DNA from 2 places in the Bradyrhizobium sp. HKCCYLR20261 genome. Region 1 is predicted to be linked to the other one. Evidence: predicted binding sites of a transcription regulator. Region 1 holds the regulator's gene; the other holds the start of a gene.
What was found. The regulator LexA, encoded in region 1, represses DNA repair genes until DNA is damaged. The targets are predictions, from matches to a motif close to TGTTCNNNNTGTGTTCNG.

Region 1 (7,798 bases):
TCTCGACAGCGGCAAGCACAAGACGGTCGTCACCCGGTTCCCACCGGAGCCGAACGGCTACCTGCATATCGGCCATGCCAAGTCGATCGGTCTCAATTTCGGCATCGCCAAGGAATTCGGCGGCCGCTGCAATCTGCGCTTCGACGACACCAATCCGACCAAGGAAGAGCAGGAATACATCGATTCCATCCAGGCCGACGTGCGCTGGCTCGGCTACGACTGGGACGACAACCTGTTCTATGCCTCGGATTATTTCGAGCGGCTTTACGAGTGGGCCGAAGGCCTCATCAAGGCCGGCCTCGCCTATGTCGACGACCAGACCCAGGAGGAGATCCGGCTGGCCCGCGGCACCTTGACCGAGCCCGGCAAGAACAGCCCGTTCCGCGACCGCACCGTCGAGGAGAATCTCGACCTGTTCCGGCGCATGAAGGCCGGTGAATTCCCGAACGGCGCGCGCGTGCTGCGCGCCAAGATCGACATGGCCGCCGGCAACATCAATCTGCGCGACCCCGTGCTGTACCGGATCCTGCACGCCCACCACCCGCGCACCGGCGATACCTGGAAGATCTATCCGAGCTACGACTACGCCCACGGCCAGTCGGACGCGATCGAGGGCGTGACGCATTCGATCTGCACGCTCGAATTCGAGGATCACCGGCCGCTCTACGAATGGCTGCTCGACAAGCTGCCGGTGCCGTCGCATCCACGGCAGTACGAGTTCGCGCGCCTCAACCTCACCTACACGCTGCTGTCCAAGCGCGTGCTGACGCGGCTGGTGCAGGACGGCCATGTCTCCGGCTGGAACGATCCGCGTATGCCGACCATCGCCGGATTGAAGCGACGCGGCGTGCCGCCGGCGGCGGTGCGCGAATTCACCAAGCGCATCGGCATCGCCAAGGCCAACAGCATCGTCGATGTCGGCATGCTCGAATTCTGCATCCGCGAGGAGCTCAACCGCACGGCGCAGCGCCGCATGGCGGTGCTGCGTCCCTTGAAGGTGGTGATCGAGAACTATCCGGAAGGCCAGGTCGAGGAGCTCGAGGCGATCAATCATCCCGACGATCCCTCGGCCGGCACGCGCAGAATCGCGTTCGGCCGCGAGCTCTATATCGAGCAGGACGACTTCATGGAGAACCCGCCGAAGAAGTTCTTCCGCCTGTCGCCAGGCAACGAGGTGCGGCTGCGCTACGCCTATTTCATCAAGTGCCGCGAGGTCATCAAGAACGACGCCGGCGAGATCGTCGAGCTGCGCTGCACCTATGATCCGGCGACCAAGGGCGGCAACGCGCCCGACGGACGCAAGGTCAAGGCGACGATGCATTGGCTGCCGGCCGCGCAGTCGTTGACAGCCGAGATCCGCCTCTACAACCAGCTGTTCGCCAATCCGAGCCCGAACGCGGCGGACTTCACCGCCGACCTCAATCCGGACTCGCTGGAGGTGCTGACCGACGCGCGCATCGAGCCGGCGATCGCCGAAAGCAATTCGGCCGACCCGATGCAGTTCGAGCGTCAGGGCTACTTCGTGCGCGATCCCGACTCGACGCCCGACAGGCTGGTGTTCAACCGCACCATCGGCCTGCGCGACACGTTCGCCAAGGAGGTCGCGAAGGGCTGAGGCGCGCGCCGCTCAGCCGATCGCGTCCTGGCCGGCATCGGTCAGTGTCGGCACGCCCTCGCCGAGCTCGACGAGGCCGCGCTCGGCGAGCAGGGACAGGTCCTCGTCGCTGACGGGAGAGAGGGTGAGCCGGTTGGCCTTGATGTCGCGCAGGGTCCAGCGCAGGTGGATCGCCTTCTCGAGTTCGAGGTCGGCGAAGGGGTCGTCGATCGCGTGGTCGTCCATGACCGTATAAGTCCGGGGGTGCACGAAAGTTCCCGTGCATTGCGGGATGCATCGACCGGTATTCCCGTTCCGTTCTGCTAGGCGCGCTCGCACAGCTTCCGGTAGCCTGACGCCAGTCCGGTAGCGGGTGGTGTGGGCATGGCGGGGCCGGTGCGGCCGCCAGGAGGGCGGCGCGGGTTCGCGGGCGTGATGGCCGATGTCTGGCCGCCGCGCGGCGCGCTTGCCGCCGGCTGGCCCGCGATCGGCGCCGGCGCATGGCCGTCGCTTGCCGGCAAGCTCAAGAGCTGGGCCCGGGAGGAGGCCGGCGCAGGGCGGCTGCTGCCGTGGGTGCCCGTCGCGTTCGGCGCGGGCATCGCGCTGTATTTTTCCGCCGACCACGAGCCCGTGCTGTGGGTCACCGCGGTCACCGCGGTGCTGCTCTGCGTCGCGGCCGGGCTGATGCGCCGGCATCGGCTGTTTCCGGCGGTCGTGATGATCGCAGCGGCGGCGGCCGGCTTTGCCGCCGCGACCGCCCGGACCGCCCGCGTCGCCCACCCCGTGCTGGCGCGGCCGCTGTATTCGGTCTCGCTCACAGGCTTCGTCGAAGCGCGCGACATCCGCGAGCGCAGCGACCGCATCGTGCTGCGGGTGGCATCGATGGAGAGCCCGCGCAGCAGCGTCGCGCTGGTGCGCGTGCGGCTCGCGGTGCGCAAGGGCACGGCGCCGGAGGTTGGCAGCTTCGTGCAGCTCAAGGCGCGGCTGCTGCCGCCGCTCGCGCCGGTGCGTCCCGGCAGTTACGACTTCGCGCGCGACATGTTTTTCCAGGGCATCGGCGCCTCCGGTTTCGTGATGGGCACGATCACGGCCCAGCCACCGCCACAGGAGAGCAGCTACGCCCTGCGCTACGCCGCGACCATGCAGGGCCTGCGCGATGCGATCGATGCGCGCATCCGCTCCCGTCTCAGTGGTGACGAGCGCGCCATTGCTACTGCGCTGCTGACCGGACGGCGCGACGCCATCACGCCGGATGTCAACGACGCGATGTTCGTCTCCGGCCTCGGCCACGTGCTGTCGATCTCGGGCTATCACATGGCGGTCGTGGCCGGCGTCGTGTTCTTCGCCGTGCGCGCGCTGCTCGCGCTGATCCCCGGCCTGACCATCAGCCATCCGATCAAGAAATGGGCCGCCGCCGCGGCACTGGTCGCGGCCGCGTTCTATCTGCTGCTGTCGGGTGCCGAGGTCGCCACGCAGCGATCGTTCTTCATGACGGCCGTGGTGCTGATCGCCGTGATGGTCGATCGCCGCGCCGTCACCTTCCGCACGCTCGCGGTGGCCGCCATGATCGTCCTGATCGCGGCCCCCGAAGCGCTGGTGCATCCGAGCTTCCAGATGTCGTTCGCGGCCACGCTCGGCCTCGTCGCGCTGGTGCAGTTCGGCCTGCCGAGACTGTTCGCGACCCCCGACAGTTCGACCACGCAGCGCATCGCGCTGTGGGGCGGCCGGGAACTGTCCATGCTGCTGCTGGCCTCGCTGATCGCGGGGCTCGCGACGACGCCCTATGCCGCCTTCCATTTCCACCGCATCACGCCCTATGGCGTGCTCGCCAATCTCGCGGCGATGCCGGTGGTCTCGGTGCTGGTGATGCCGGCGGGCCTGCTGGGCCTGCTCGCAGCGCCGTTCGGCCTCGATGGCCCCTGGTGGACGCTGATGGGCTGGGGCATCGACTGGATGATCGCCGTGACGCGCTGGGTGGCGGCGCTGCCCGGTGCCGTCGGCCGTATCCCGGCGTTCGGCATCGGCCCGCTGATCGCGGCCAGCCTGGGCCTCATCCTGATCGGCCTGTTGCGCACGCCGCTGCGCTGGTCGGGCGCCGTGCTGCTGGCGGCGGCCACGGCCTGGGCCGCGATGACGCCCCGTCCCGATATTCTCGTCTCCGGCGATGGCCGCGCGGTGGCCGTCCGCGGCCGCGACGGACGCCTGCATGTGATGCGCAGCGGCAAGGACGTGTTCGTCACCAAGGAATGGCTCGCGGCCGACGCCGACGCGCGGCTGCCCGCCGATTCGTCGCTTGGTGACGGCGTGTCCTGTGACGAGCAGGGCTGCGTGGTCGCGATGGCAGACGGCCGCATCGTCGCGCTGGCGCTGCGGGTCGATGCACTTGCCGACGATTGCACCCGCGCCGCGCTGGTGGTGACGGCGCGCTCGGCCCCACAGTCGTGCGAGGCTGCCGTGATCGACCGTCCGCGCCTGCAGCAGCAGGGGGCCTTGATGCTCGTGCAGAACGGCAAGGGCCTTGCCGTCACGCCGGTGCGCGCCGACGGCACGGGCCGGCCGTGGTGGCCGGCACCCGCCGAGCCCAGCGAGTTCGAGGCGACGCTGACGCCGCGCGCGCCACCGTCGCGCGCGCAGGACGCGACACCGCCTGACACGGAGCAGGCTGGAGAGGATTAGTCCTTGGGTCGAATGCAGCACACGACACCGGCGCCGCAACGGTCGGCTCCGGAGTAGAGCCGGTCGACGATTGCGGCGTCAGCGTGCGATCCGCATGACAATGAGCTGACGCTCAGCCCATCGAATGTTGCGCGTGGCTCAGGTGATGCTGATGCGGCGGATTGGCGTCGGCTGCTGCGCCGGCGCCTCCTCCGCGATCTCGCGTCGTTCGCCCGGCTGCTTGCTGACCGGCAATTGCAGCACGGTGACGCGCTGGCCCTCGCAGAGCTGAGTCACCAGCACATGGCGTCCATCCGCGAACTCGATCGCGTCGTGATGGCGGTCGGGAATGTGCTTCTCGATGGTGTTGAACTTGGCGACGCGCTCGCGGATCGTGCGGGTCCACAGCCAGCGGCTGTCGTAGCGAACGTCCTCGGCAAAGGCGAGCTCGGTGCCGGGCAGCATGCAGACCGCGACGGTCGGCTCGCTTTCCAAGGCGAAGCCGCGGGTCGCGGTGCCGCGGAACGTCGTCGAGATCAGCGTCTCGCCGACTTTGGCGGGACGGGAGGCAACGGCATGGAGGCTGTAGTCACACATCGGATCGCTCCTCGTTCAGAGATAGCTGACCCACGCTCCCCCCGGACAGGCGCAGGCCTCTATCAGAGTGGACATCGGGAGCGATGTTAGCGCGCGCTTCGCGGCAATTCTGCGCTGATCTGCAGTGCGCGCGGGCGCTGCCGATCACAAGCGTTTGAGTGTGCCGCGCTGCACATCATGATGTGCATTCTCAACTGACTCATAAATAGGCGGCCGCGAGTCCGGGCGGCTCACACCGCCGATCTGCTGGGCAGATCCGGCGGCCTCGCAGACGCCGGGACTCAGTACTTCCGGTACAGCCCGACCAGCTTGCCCTGGATCTTCACCCGGTTGGGCGGCAGGATGCGCACCTCATACGCCGTGTTGGCCGGCTCCAGGGCGATCGACGCGCCGCGGCGGCGGAAGCGCTTCAACGTCGCTTCCTCGTCGTCGATCAGCGCCACGACGATGTCGCCGGTGTCGGCGGACTCGTTGCGCTGGATCAGCGCCATGTCGCCGTCGAGGATGCCGGCGTCGACCATCGAATCGCCGCGGACTTCGAGCGCGTAGTGTTCGCCATTGCCAAGCATGTCGGCCGGCACGCTGATGGTGTGGCTGCGCGTCTGCAGCGCCTCGATCGGCGTACCCGCGGCAATCCGGCCCATCACCGGCACCGCGACGGGACGCTCACCATCGTCGAGCGCCGGTGTCGATGTGCGAACCTTGCCGAGATTGCCCTCGATCACCGACGGCGTGAAGCCGCCGCGCCGGTTGTTGGCGGCCTGCGAGAGCTCGGGCAGCTTGATCACCTCGATCGCGCGGGCGCGATTGGGCAGCCGGCGGATGAAGCCGCGCTCTTCGAGAGCTGTAATCAGCCGATGGATGCCGGACTTGGAGCGCAGGTCGAGCGCATCCTTCATCTCGTCGAAGGACGGCGGCACGCCGGCTTCCTTGAGCCGTTCGTTGATGAACCGCAGAAGTTCGTACTGTTTGCGCGTCAGCATCTCGACCTGGTCCCCGGTTGGTTGTCGTCCGAAGTTCTCAAGAGCTCTTGCGTCCCAGAGCCAGACTGGACGACCGTCATTCACGTCACCCGCAACATACTAAAAACAAATCATGAACGGACACTATCTGTTCGATGTGTGTTCTGCAATCCTAAAAATATGATGAATGGACCGAGCTTTACCGGAGGAAGCCCACCCACCGACGCCTCACCTGGGCAGGCGCAGGATCTCGCAAGGGCTGCCTGCGGGAGCCTTCGGCGCGAAGGCCGGACGGATCACCAGCGCCTGCGAAAGCGCGAGATTCCCGAGCAGAGACGAATCCTGCTGGTTCACCGGCGTGGCGATCAGCGTGCCGTCGGGGCGCTCTTCCAACTGCGCGCGCAGATAGTCCTCGCGTGAGTCGTTCGGCCCGAGTTCGCGGCCGAGCAGGGCGGTCTCGCGCGGCGGCGCGACCTCCTCGCGCCCGAGCAGGGCACGAATCAGCGGCACCAGGAACAGGATGGCGCAGACATAGGACGACACCGGGTTGCCCGGCAGGCCGATCACCCTCATGCCGCCGAGCCGGCCGTGCATCATCGGCTTGCCCGGCCGCATCGCGATCTTCCAGAACGCCATCTCGACGCCTTCGGCCTCGAGGGCTTGCTTGACCAGATCATGGTCGCCGACCGAGGCGCCGCCGGTGGTGATCAAGATATCTGCGCCGGACTCGCGTGCCCGGCGGATGCCGGCCACGGTGGCCTCCATCGTGTCGACGGCGATGCCGAGATCAATCGGCTCGGCACCCTCGCTACGCACCAGCGCCCGCAGCGCATAGCCGTTGGAGTAGACGATCTGGCCGGGACCGGGCTCGGAGCCCGGCATCACCAGTTCGTCGCCGGTCGCGAGCAGCGCCACCTTGGGCCGCCGCCGCACCGGCAGCGCCGGATGATTCATGCTGGCCGCCAGCGACAGGTCGCGGTCGCTGAGCCGGCGTCCGGCCTTCAGCAGCACCATGCCCTGGTGGAAGTCGACGCCAGCGGGGCGGATGTGCCGGCCCTTGATGGCGGCCTCATTGACGACCACATGGCCGCCCTCCGCGGTCGTATCCTCCTGGATGACGACCGCATCGGCGCCCTCCGGCACGACGCCGCCGGTGAAGATGCGCGCCGCCTCGCCAGCGCCGACCACGCGATCGAACGGCCGCCCGGCCGCGACCTCGCCGATCACCTTGAGCTTGGCGCCCGGCCTGTCGGCATCGGCCGCCCGCAGCGCGTAACCGTCCATCGCCGACATCGCCTCCGGCGGCTGCGTCCGCAGTGCTGCCAGGTCGCGCGCCAGGATGCGGTGGAATGCCTCGTCCAGCCCGACCATCTCCTCAGGCAGCGGCTCGGCGCCGGCAAGCACCGCGGACAACGCATCGGACACCGGCATCAAGGCCATCAGAGTTCCTTTGGAAGGAAGCGGACGAGTCGAGGGAGTCGCGTTCTAACCGAACGCGCAGGGCGGGGCCAAGGGGCCAATCCGACCGGTGCCTTGGGGAGCAGCCTCGCGCGGGGCGCTCTTACAATGTGGCGAGAAACCTCGTGATCAGTCCGGTGACCTCCGCGGGCTGTTCGAGGCTCGGCAGATGCGCAACACCGGTGATCCCGTGACCGGCCGCGTTCGGCATCGTCGCAGCAAGCAATCGGCTTCGCTCCTGGATATGAGGAAAGTCGAGGTCGCCCCAGATCACGAGCGCCGGCGCGGTGATCTCGCCGAGGCGCGGGAAGGCAGGTGTCACGTCGAGACTTGCGCCCACCGGCGCTGCGCGCAGCGCGGCGGCGTTCTTCTGCAGAAACATGTCGCGCAACTCGCCCGATACGCGCCCATCAGGTGCGAGCGGACCGTCGAGCCAGAGATGCGCCTTGAGCATGCTGACGCGGTCCCAATCGCGTGCCGCCTCTGCTGCGGCGACATCGCGCAGCAGCGCCGTGATGGCCGGTGGGTAGAC
Region 2 (7,798 bases), on a different contig from region 1:
CGAAGATCAGGTAGGGCAGCGCCAGCGCCAGCACTACGAGCAGCGCGAACAAGGGATCGAACGAGCGCAGCACGCGGCGGCCCTGCGCGGTCGAGACCACGAAGCCGGCGAGCAGCAGCAACAGGAAGGCGGCCGCTGGCGTGGTCAGCAGCAGCAGCCCCGCCTCGATCGACCAGGCGAACCAGGCGTTGCGCCGGCCCTGCCCGAGAATCCGCCAGCTATGCAACAGCAGCAGCGCCCACAGCGGCCGTGCCAGCACCTCGGGACCGAATTCGAGCGTGGGCGCGCCGAACGCGGTGATGGTCATCGTGAGCAGCACCGCAAGCACGGCCTGCTGGCCGCCGACGATGGCACGCGCCAGGAGATAGATCACCCAGAGACTCAGCGCCGAACACGCCACGGCCAGCACATAGACGCCGAACAGATGGTTGCCGGCGATGCGGTAGGCGATGTCGGACAGCCAGAACGACAGCGGCGGCCCGAGATCGGTGCCGACCTGGTACTCACGGCCGAAGGCGATCGCGGTGGCGAGCTGGCCGGGCGGGCTGCGGTAGAACAGCACGGCAAGGCCAAGCCACATCAGGGCCTGGCAGAGCACCACGATGACGACGACCAGCCGCGGTCTTGCGCGGATCAGTTCGACAACCAGGGACGTGAAACGCATGAACGGCTGGATCGCTTAGCTGGGATCGCTTTGAAGCTGGGATCGCTTGGGACGTCGGGGATGCCGGCAGGACCGTCCCTCATGCGCAGCAGCCTCGCTGTCCGACGCCCGCAATCGATACCGCACGACTGGGCGCACAACACCGCCCCCGCTGCGAGGAGTGACACTTCGTGCTGGCTGGCTGCCTCAAGCTTTAAGACCGTGGCGCGGTCGAGGCAACCGGCATCAGGTGCCAAGCGAGATTTCGGTGGACGTGACCAGCGTGATCTCCGCGAACAGATCAGGCTCGGGCTCGACCGCCAAAGGCTGATGCTTCTGCCGGGCCGCCACGACCGGTGCAAACAGGCTGCGATGATGCACCGAGGGGCCGAGCCGGTCCAAGGCGGCGAGATGATCCGGCACGCCGTAGCCCTTGTGCTGCTCGAAGCCGTAGCCGGGGCAGTCCTGCGCCAGCGCGCACATCAACCGGTCACGCGTGACCTTGGCGACGATCGAGGCCGCCGCGATCGACATCACCAGCCCGTCGCCGCCGATCACCGCCTCGCAGTTGCAATCGACGTCGATACGGTCGCGGCCGTCGACGAACACGTGCTTCGGCGCCTCCGGCAGCGCCTTCACCGCGCGCGACAGCGCCCACAGCGACGCCCGCAGAATGTTGTCGCGATCGATTCGCGACGGCGAGGCGAAGGCAACGGCGAAGGCCGAGGTCTTGCAGATCTTGTCGAAGAGAATCTCGCGCTGCTCGGCGGTCAACCGCTTGGAATCATCGAGCCCCTTCGGGATGCGGTTGGGATCGAGAATCACCGCCGCAGCCACCACCGGTCCTGCGAGCGGACCGCGGCCGGCCTCGTCGCAGCCTGCGACCGGCCAGATGCCCTGCTTCAACAGCGCCCGCTCGCGCCGAAAGCTTGGCGGGGCCACCGCGATGACGCCCTTGCCGAGCTTGGCGCCGGCCTTGCTGGCCGCGCCCGCCCTGGTCGCGGCCTTCGCAGCGGCGCTCTTCTTCGCAGCACCGGCCGCTTTCGCCCTGCCCGGCTTGTTCGCTTGGTCCCGAATCATGGCCGGGATCGTGCGGAACGAGCCAACGCAGCGCAACCGGAGCGGACCTCAATTCACCGCTATTCCCATCCGCCGAGTTCCGAATTGAGGTCGCCTCAGAACAGGCTCAACTGCTGCCCGCCGCCTTTCGGCCGCACGAAATGATCCGTGGTCAGCTTGGTCCGCCGCTTGTTCAGCCCGAGCTTCTCGCACGCGATCTCGAAGCGGCGACCGATCATCCAGGCCATCGGTCCCGTGCCCTTCATGCGCGTGCCCCATTGCGAGTCGTAGTCGCGGCCGCCGCGCATGTCGCGGATCAAGGTGAACACATGGCGATAGCGGTCCGGATAGTGCTCCAGCAGCCATTCGCGGAACAGGTCGCGCACCTCCAGCGGCAGCCGCAACAGAACATAGGCCGCTTCCTTGACGCCGGCATGAGCAGCGGCATCGAGGATGCGCTCGATCTCGCTGTCGTTGAGCGCCGGGATCACCGGCGCCACCATCACCGTGGTCGGGATGCCCGCCTTCGACAGCGCCTGCAGCGCCTCCAGCCGCTTCGATGGCGTCGAGGCCCGCGGCTCCATGGTGCGGGCCAGCTTCGGATCCAGCGTGGTCACTGATATCGCGACCTTCGCCAGGTTCTTCTTGGCCATCCGCGCCAGAATGTCGGCATCACGCATCACCAGCGCCGACTTGGTGACGATTCCGACGGGATGGCCAACCTTTTCCAGCACCTCGAGGATGCCGCGCATGATCTTCCGCTCGCGCTCGATCGGCTGATACGGATCGGTGTTGGTGCCGATCGCGATCATCCGCGGCTCATAGCCGCTGGCGGCAAGCTCCTTCTCCAGCAGCGCCGGCGCGTCGGGCTTCACGAACAGCTTGGATTCGAAATCCAGCCCCGGCGACAGGCCGAGAAAGGCGTGGGTCGGCCGCGCGAAGCAGTAGACGCAGCCGTGCTCGCAGCCGCGATACGGATTGATCGATCGGTCGAAGCCGATGTCGGGAGAATCGTTGCGCGTGATGACCTTGCGCGAGGTGTCGGTCGCGACCGTGGTCTTGAACGGCGGCAAGTCCTCGAGGCTCTGCCAGCCATCGTCGAAGACAACACGGGCCTCCGCCTCGTAGCGGCCGCTCGCATTGGATTGGGCACCCCGGCCGCGGCGCCGGCCCCGTTCGATGGCGACCGCGAGTTCGGGAAAGTCCTTGTCAGGACCAGTCGTATCAGGACCAGACGAAGGCGCGCCCACCGGCTCGGAGGGCACCGGGACCGGCGGGCGCTTGAGGGCATGTGAAGATGCTCGGCTCATGGCCAAGACATAGCACAAAAAGAGAACATAACAAGATCAAAATTGAACAAGCTCGGAGGATCGGTTCTGAGCCTGCGCAAGGCCAGCCATCACATTCCCGTTCTATGCTGCGGCCGCGTTGGAACGGGACGGTGCGGCGTTACTCTCCTGTACTCTCCCGCAGGCGCGAAACGGACGGCAAGCGAGGTCCCATGCAGCTCAGTTCTCCCCAACCGACCCTTCCCGCTGACGATCTCGACCTGCTCGACCGCTATTGGCGGGCAGCCAACTATCTCTCGGTCGGCCAGATCTATCTGCTCGACAATCCGCTGCTGCGCGAGCCGCTGAAGCCGGAGCACATCAAACCGCGCCTGCTCGGCCATTGGGGCACCACGCCGGGGCTGAACTTCATCTATGCCCATCTCAACCGCGCCATCGTCGCGCAGGATCTCGACGTGATTTATGTCTGCGGCCCCGGCCATGGCGGTCCGGGCATGGTCGCCAACACCTATCTCGAGGGCAGCTACAGCGAGATCTATCCCGATATCAGCCGCGACGTGGATGGCTTGCGGAAGCTGTTCCGGCAGTTCTCCTTTCCCGGCGGCATCCCGAGCCACGCCGCGCCGGAGACGCCGGGCTCGATCCACGAAGGCGGCGAGCTCGGCTACGCGTTGGTCCATGCCTATGGCGCCGCGTTCGACAATCCCGATCTGATCGTTGCCTGCGTGATCGGCGATGGCGAGGCCGAGACCGGCCCGCTCGCCGCATCCTGGCACTCGAACAAGTTTCTGAACCCGGCGCACGACGGCGCCGTGCTGCCGATCCTGCATCTCAACGGCTACAAGATCGCCAACCCCACCGTGCTCGCCCGCTTGGGCGATGCCGAGCTCAAATCCCTGTTCGAAGGCTATGGCTACGCGCCGTTGTTTGTCGAAGGCGACGAGCCCAAGGCGATGCACCGCCAGATGGCCGACGCGCTCGACGTCGCGCTCGCCAGCATCCGCTCGATCCAGCAGAACGCGCGCCAGCCGGATGCGGTGATCCAGCGTCCGCGCTGGCCGATGATCGTGCTGCGCAGCCCGAAGGGCTGGACCGGGCCTAGGGAAGTCGACGGCCTCAAGGTCGAGGGCTTCTGGCGCGCGCATCAGGTGCCGATCGCAAATCCGCGCGGCAAGCCGGAGCACCTCGCGCTGCTCGAAGCGTGGATGAGGAGCTACCAGCCGGAGACGCTGTTCGATACGAACGGCCGTCTCGTGCCGGAGTTGCAGGCTCTCGCGCCAAAGGGGACGCGGCGCATGGGCGCCAATCCGCATGCGAATGGCGGCCTGCTCAAGCGCGAGCTGAAGCTGCCGGACTATCGCGCCTTCGCCGTCGAGGTGCGCTCGCCCGGCGAGACCATCACCGAAGCCACGCGCGAACTCGGCAAGTTTCTGCGCGAGGTCGTCAAGCTGAATGCGGAGGCGAGAAACTTCCGTATCATGGGCCCGGACGAGACCGCCTCGAACCGGCTCGACGCGGTGTTCGACGTCACCGAGCGCGTCTGGATGGAAGGCATCGAGCCCTATGACGTCCATCTCGCCCATGACGGCCGGGTCATGGAGGTGTTGAGCGAACATCTCTGCCAGGGCTGGCTGGAGGGCTATCTGCTCACCGGCCGTCACGGCCTGTTCTCCTGCTACGAGGCCTTCATCCACATCGTGGATTCGATGTTCAACCAGCACGCCAAATGGCTGAAGGTCTCGCGCGAGCTGCCGTGGCGGCGTCCGATCGCGTCCCTGAACTATCTGCTGACGTCGCATGTCTGGCGGCAGGACCATAACGGGTTCAGCCACCAGGATCCCGGCTTCGTCGATCTCGTCGCCAACAAGAAGGCAGACATCGTCCGCATCTACTTTCCGCCGGACGCCAATACGCTGCTGTGGATCGCCGACCACTGCCTGCGGACCTATGACCGCATCAACGTCATCGTCGCCGGCAAGCAGCCCGCGCCGCAATTCCTGTCGATGCGGGAGGCCGCGGTTCATTGCGACGCCGGCATCGGCATCTGGTCATGGGCCGGCACCGAGCCGGCCGGCGAGGAGCCCGACGTGGTCATGGCCTGCGCCGGCGACGTCCCGACGCTGGAGACGCTCGCCGCCGTCGACCTGCTGCGCCAGGAGCTGCCGGGCCTCAAGATCCGCGTCGTCAACGTCGTCGACCTGATGACCCTGCAGCCACGGTCCGAGCATCCGCACGGCCTCAGCGATCGCGACTTTGACAGCCTGTTCACGACCGACAAGCCTGTCATCTTCGCCTATCACGGCTATCCCTATCTGATCCATCGGCTGACCTACAGCCGCACCAACCATGCCGGCATGCATGTGCGCGGCTTCATCGAGGAAGGCACCACGACGACGCCGTTCGACATGGTCGTCCTCAACGAGCTCGACCGTTTCCATCTCGCCATCGAAGCGATCGAACGGGTGCCTGGGCTCAGCGTCGCGGCGGCGCATGTGAAGCAGAAATTCCGCGACGCGCTGATCGAACATGCCCGCTACATCCGGGCGCATGGCGAGGACATGCCGGAGATCCGCGACTGGGTGTGGACAAACAGCGCCGGTGGAACGACGCCGGCGCAGCCGGGCGACTGAACCAGCCGAGCGCGCATGTCTGCGCCAAGGCATCTTGAAATAGCACCCGCCGTGCATTGCCCGAACGGATCGCCGCGTGCCCGCTGCTGCAAAATTCCGCAGTGCAGCGGGCTGATTTGATTGTGACAAGATGCTAACAACCAGACCGGAGGCGCTGCAAACGAAGATGCCAGGTTCATGCTGAGCGTGATCATCCCGACCGAGGGCGTCGAGCAGACCGCCGTGGCCACCCTGTCCGCGCTGGTGCCGGGGGCCGCGGCCGGAGTCGTCACCGAGGTCCTGCTGGTCGACCGCTCCGCCGATTCCAGCGTGATGGAGCGCGTCGCCGACGTCGCCGGCTGCCACTTTATGAAGTTCGAGGGGTCTCATGCCGCCGCGCTCGCCGCCGGCGCCGCCAAGGCCCGCGCGCCCTGGCTGATGTTCCTTCCCGCGGGCGCCGTGCTCGATCCCGGCTGGATCGACGAGACCATGCAGTTCATCCAGAGCGTCGGGGCGGGCGGCCGGCCGCTCGCCGGCGTCTTCCGCTATGCTCGCTCACCCTACGCCCCTGTCAGCCTGCGCGACCGGCTGCGGGCGGTGAGCCGCGCTCTCTTCGGTCCGCTCGGCGACCAGGGCCTGCTGATCGCCAGGGACCACTACCGCCAGGTCGGCGGCTACAGGCCGGAGGCCAGGCGCCCCGAGACGCGGCTGCTGCGCCAGCTCGGCCGCTCCTCCCGCACCATGCTGCGCAGCCGGATCGTCATGATCTGAGCGCCGTCTCGATACTTGCTAAAGTCAACCATATGTTTGACAATGGCAAGTATTGGAGACGAGCCATGATTCCAGCGCCATCCGACACCCAGGTCACCGCCGTTCGCGCCTTCAACCGCTTCTACACCCAGAAACTCGGCGCGCTCGATCAGCACCTGCTCGACAGCCCGTTCTCGCTGGCCGAGGCCCGCGTGCTCTACGAGCTCGCCCATCGCGAGGCGGTGTCGGCCAAGGAGATCGGGACCTATCTCGGCCTGGATGCGGGGTATCTGAGCCGCATCGTGCAGAGTTTCGACGAAAAGGGCCTGATCACCCGGACGCCGCTGCCGTCCGATCGCAGGCAGCAGCAGCTCGCACTCACCGCGAAAGGACGGCAGGCCTTTGCCAGGCTCGACCGCAGCTCGCAGAAGGAGATCGCAGCGATGATCGCGCCGCTCACGCCGGCGCTTCGCGAGCGGCTGGTCGGCGCGATGGCGACCATCGAGAGCGCGCTGTCGCCCACGCCGCCGTCGCGCGCGCCGGTCCTGCTGCGCAGCCACCGGCCCGGCGACATTGGCTGGGTGATCGCCCGTCATGGCGCCGTCTACGCCGAGGAGTATGGCTGGAACGCCAGTTTCGAAGCGCTGGTGGCCGAGATCGGAGCGCAGTTCATCCGCAACTACGACCCGGCGCGCGAGCATTGCTGGATCGCCGAGCTGGCCGGCGAGCCGGTCGGCTCGATCTTCCTGGTCAAGGGCGGTGACGACATCGCCAAGATCCGATTGCTGCTCGTCGAGAAGTCGGCCCGCGGGCTCGGTGTCGGCCGGGCCCTCACCGAGCAATGCATCCGCTTCGCGCGCGAGAAGAATTACCGGACGATCGAACTGTGGACGCAGAGCATCCTGACGGCCGCGCGCGACATCTATGCCCGCGCCGGCTTTCGCAAGATCGCCGAGGAGCCGCATGCGATGTTCGGCGTGCCGCTGATGGGCGAGACTTGGCGGCTGGAATTGTAGACGCACCGCGCCGGCGGCCAGCAAACTGCGCTGGACCGCAACCACCGTCATTCCGGGACAGGACCGCAGGCCTTGACCCCGGAATCTCGATATTGATGCAAGCGCGCCTGCAAGCTCGGGATTCCGGGTTCAATCGCCAGACGCGATTGCGCCTGTCGATTGCCCCGGAATGACGGAGCGGATTCTGAACTACGCCGTCGCGCCTTGCGCCTTCGGGCGGCGCAGATGCTCGTCGAGGCGCGGCATGATCTCGACGAAATTGCAGGGACGCGTGCGGTAGTCGAGCTGGGCTGAGAGAATGCCGTCCCAGGCATCGCGGCACGCGCCCGGGGAGCCCGGAAGGCAGAAGATGTAAGTTGCCCCGGCGACCCCTGCCGTCGCCCGGCTCTGGATCGTCGACGTGCCGATCTTGGCGTGGCTCAGCATGTGGAA

Region 2: ACQR1L_RS06180 (PA0069 family radical SAM protein) is a predicted target of LexA. The motif match lies at 3,023-3,040, and genes of this name have one in related genera.

The regions. Positions count from the first base shown of each region.
Region 1 is NZ_JBNPUZ010000006.1:380,084-387,881, reverse strand. Features, by position in the region: gene ACQR1L_RS17185 (glutamine--tRNA ligase/YqeY domain fusion protein) at 1-1,615, shown strand, start outside; gene ACQR1L_RS17180 (hypothetical protein) at 1,628-1,840, opposite strand; gene ACQR1L_RS17175 (ComEC/Rec2 family competence protein) at 1,979-4,270, shown strand; gene ACQR1L_RS17170 (hypothetical protein) at 4,409-4,846, opposite strand; gene lexA (transcriptional repressor LexA) at 5,128-5,829, opposite strand; gene ACQR1L_RS17160 (molybdopterin molybdotransferase MoeA) at 6,037-7,248, opposite strand; gene ACQR1L_RS17155 (alpha/beta fold hydrolase) at 7,370-7,798, opposite strand, start outside.
Region 2 is NZ_JBNPUZ010000002.1:548,415-556,212, forward strand. Features, by position in the region: gene ACQR1L_RS06170 (glycosyltransferase family 39 protein) at 1-664, opposite strand, end outside; gene ACQR1L_RS06175 (ribonuclease HII) at 890-1,723, opposite strand; gene ACQR1L_RS06180 (PA0069 family radical SAM protein) at 1,819-3,012, opposite strand; gene ACQR1L_RS06185 (phosphoketolase family protein) at 3,204-5,621, shown strand; gene ACQR1L_RS06190 (glycosyl transferase) at 5,799-6,371, shown strand; gene ACQR1L_RS06195 (bifunctional helix-turn-helix transcriptional regulator/GNAT family N-acetyltransferase) at 6,437-7,366, shown strand; gene moaB (molybdenum cofactor biosynthesis protein B) at 7,556-7,798, opposite strand, start outside.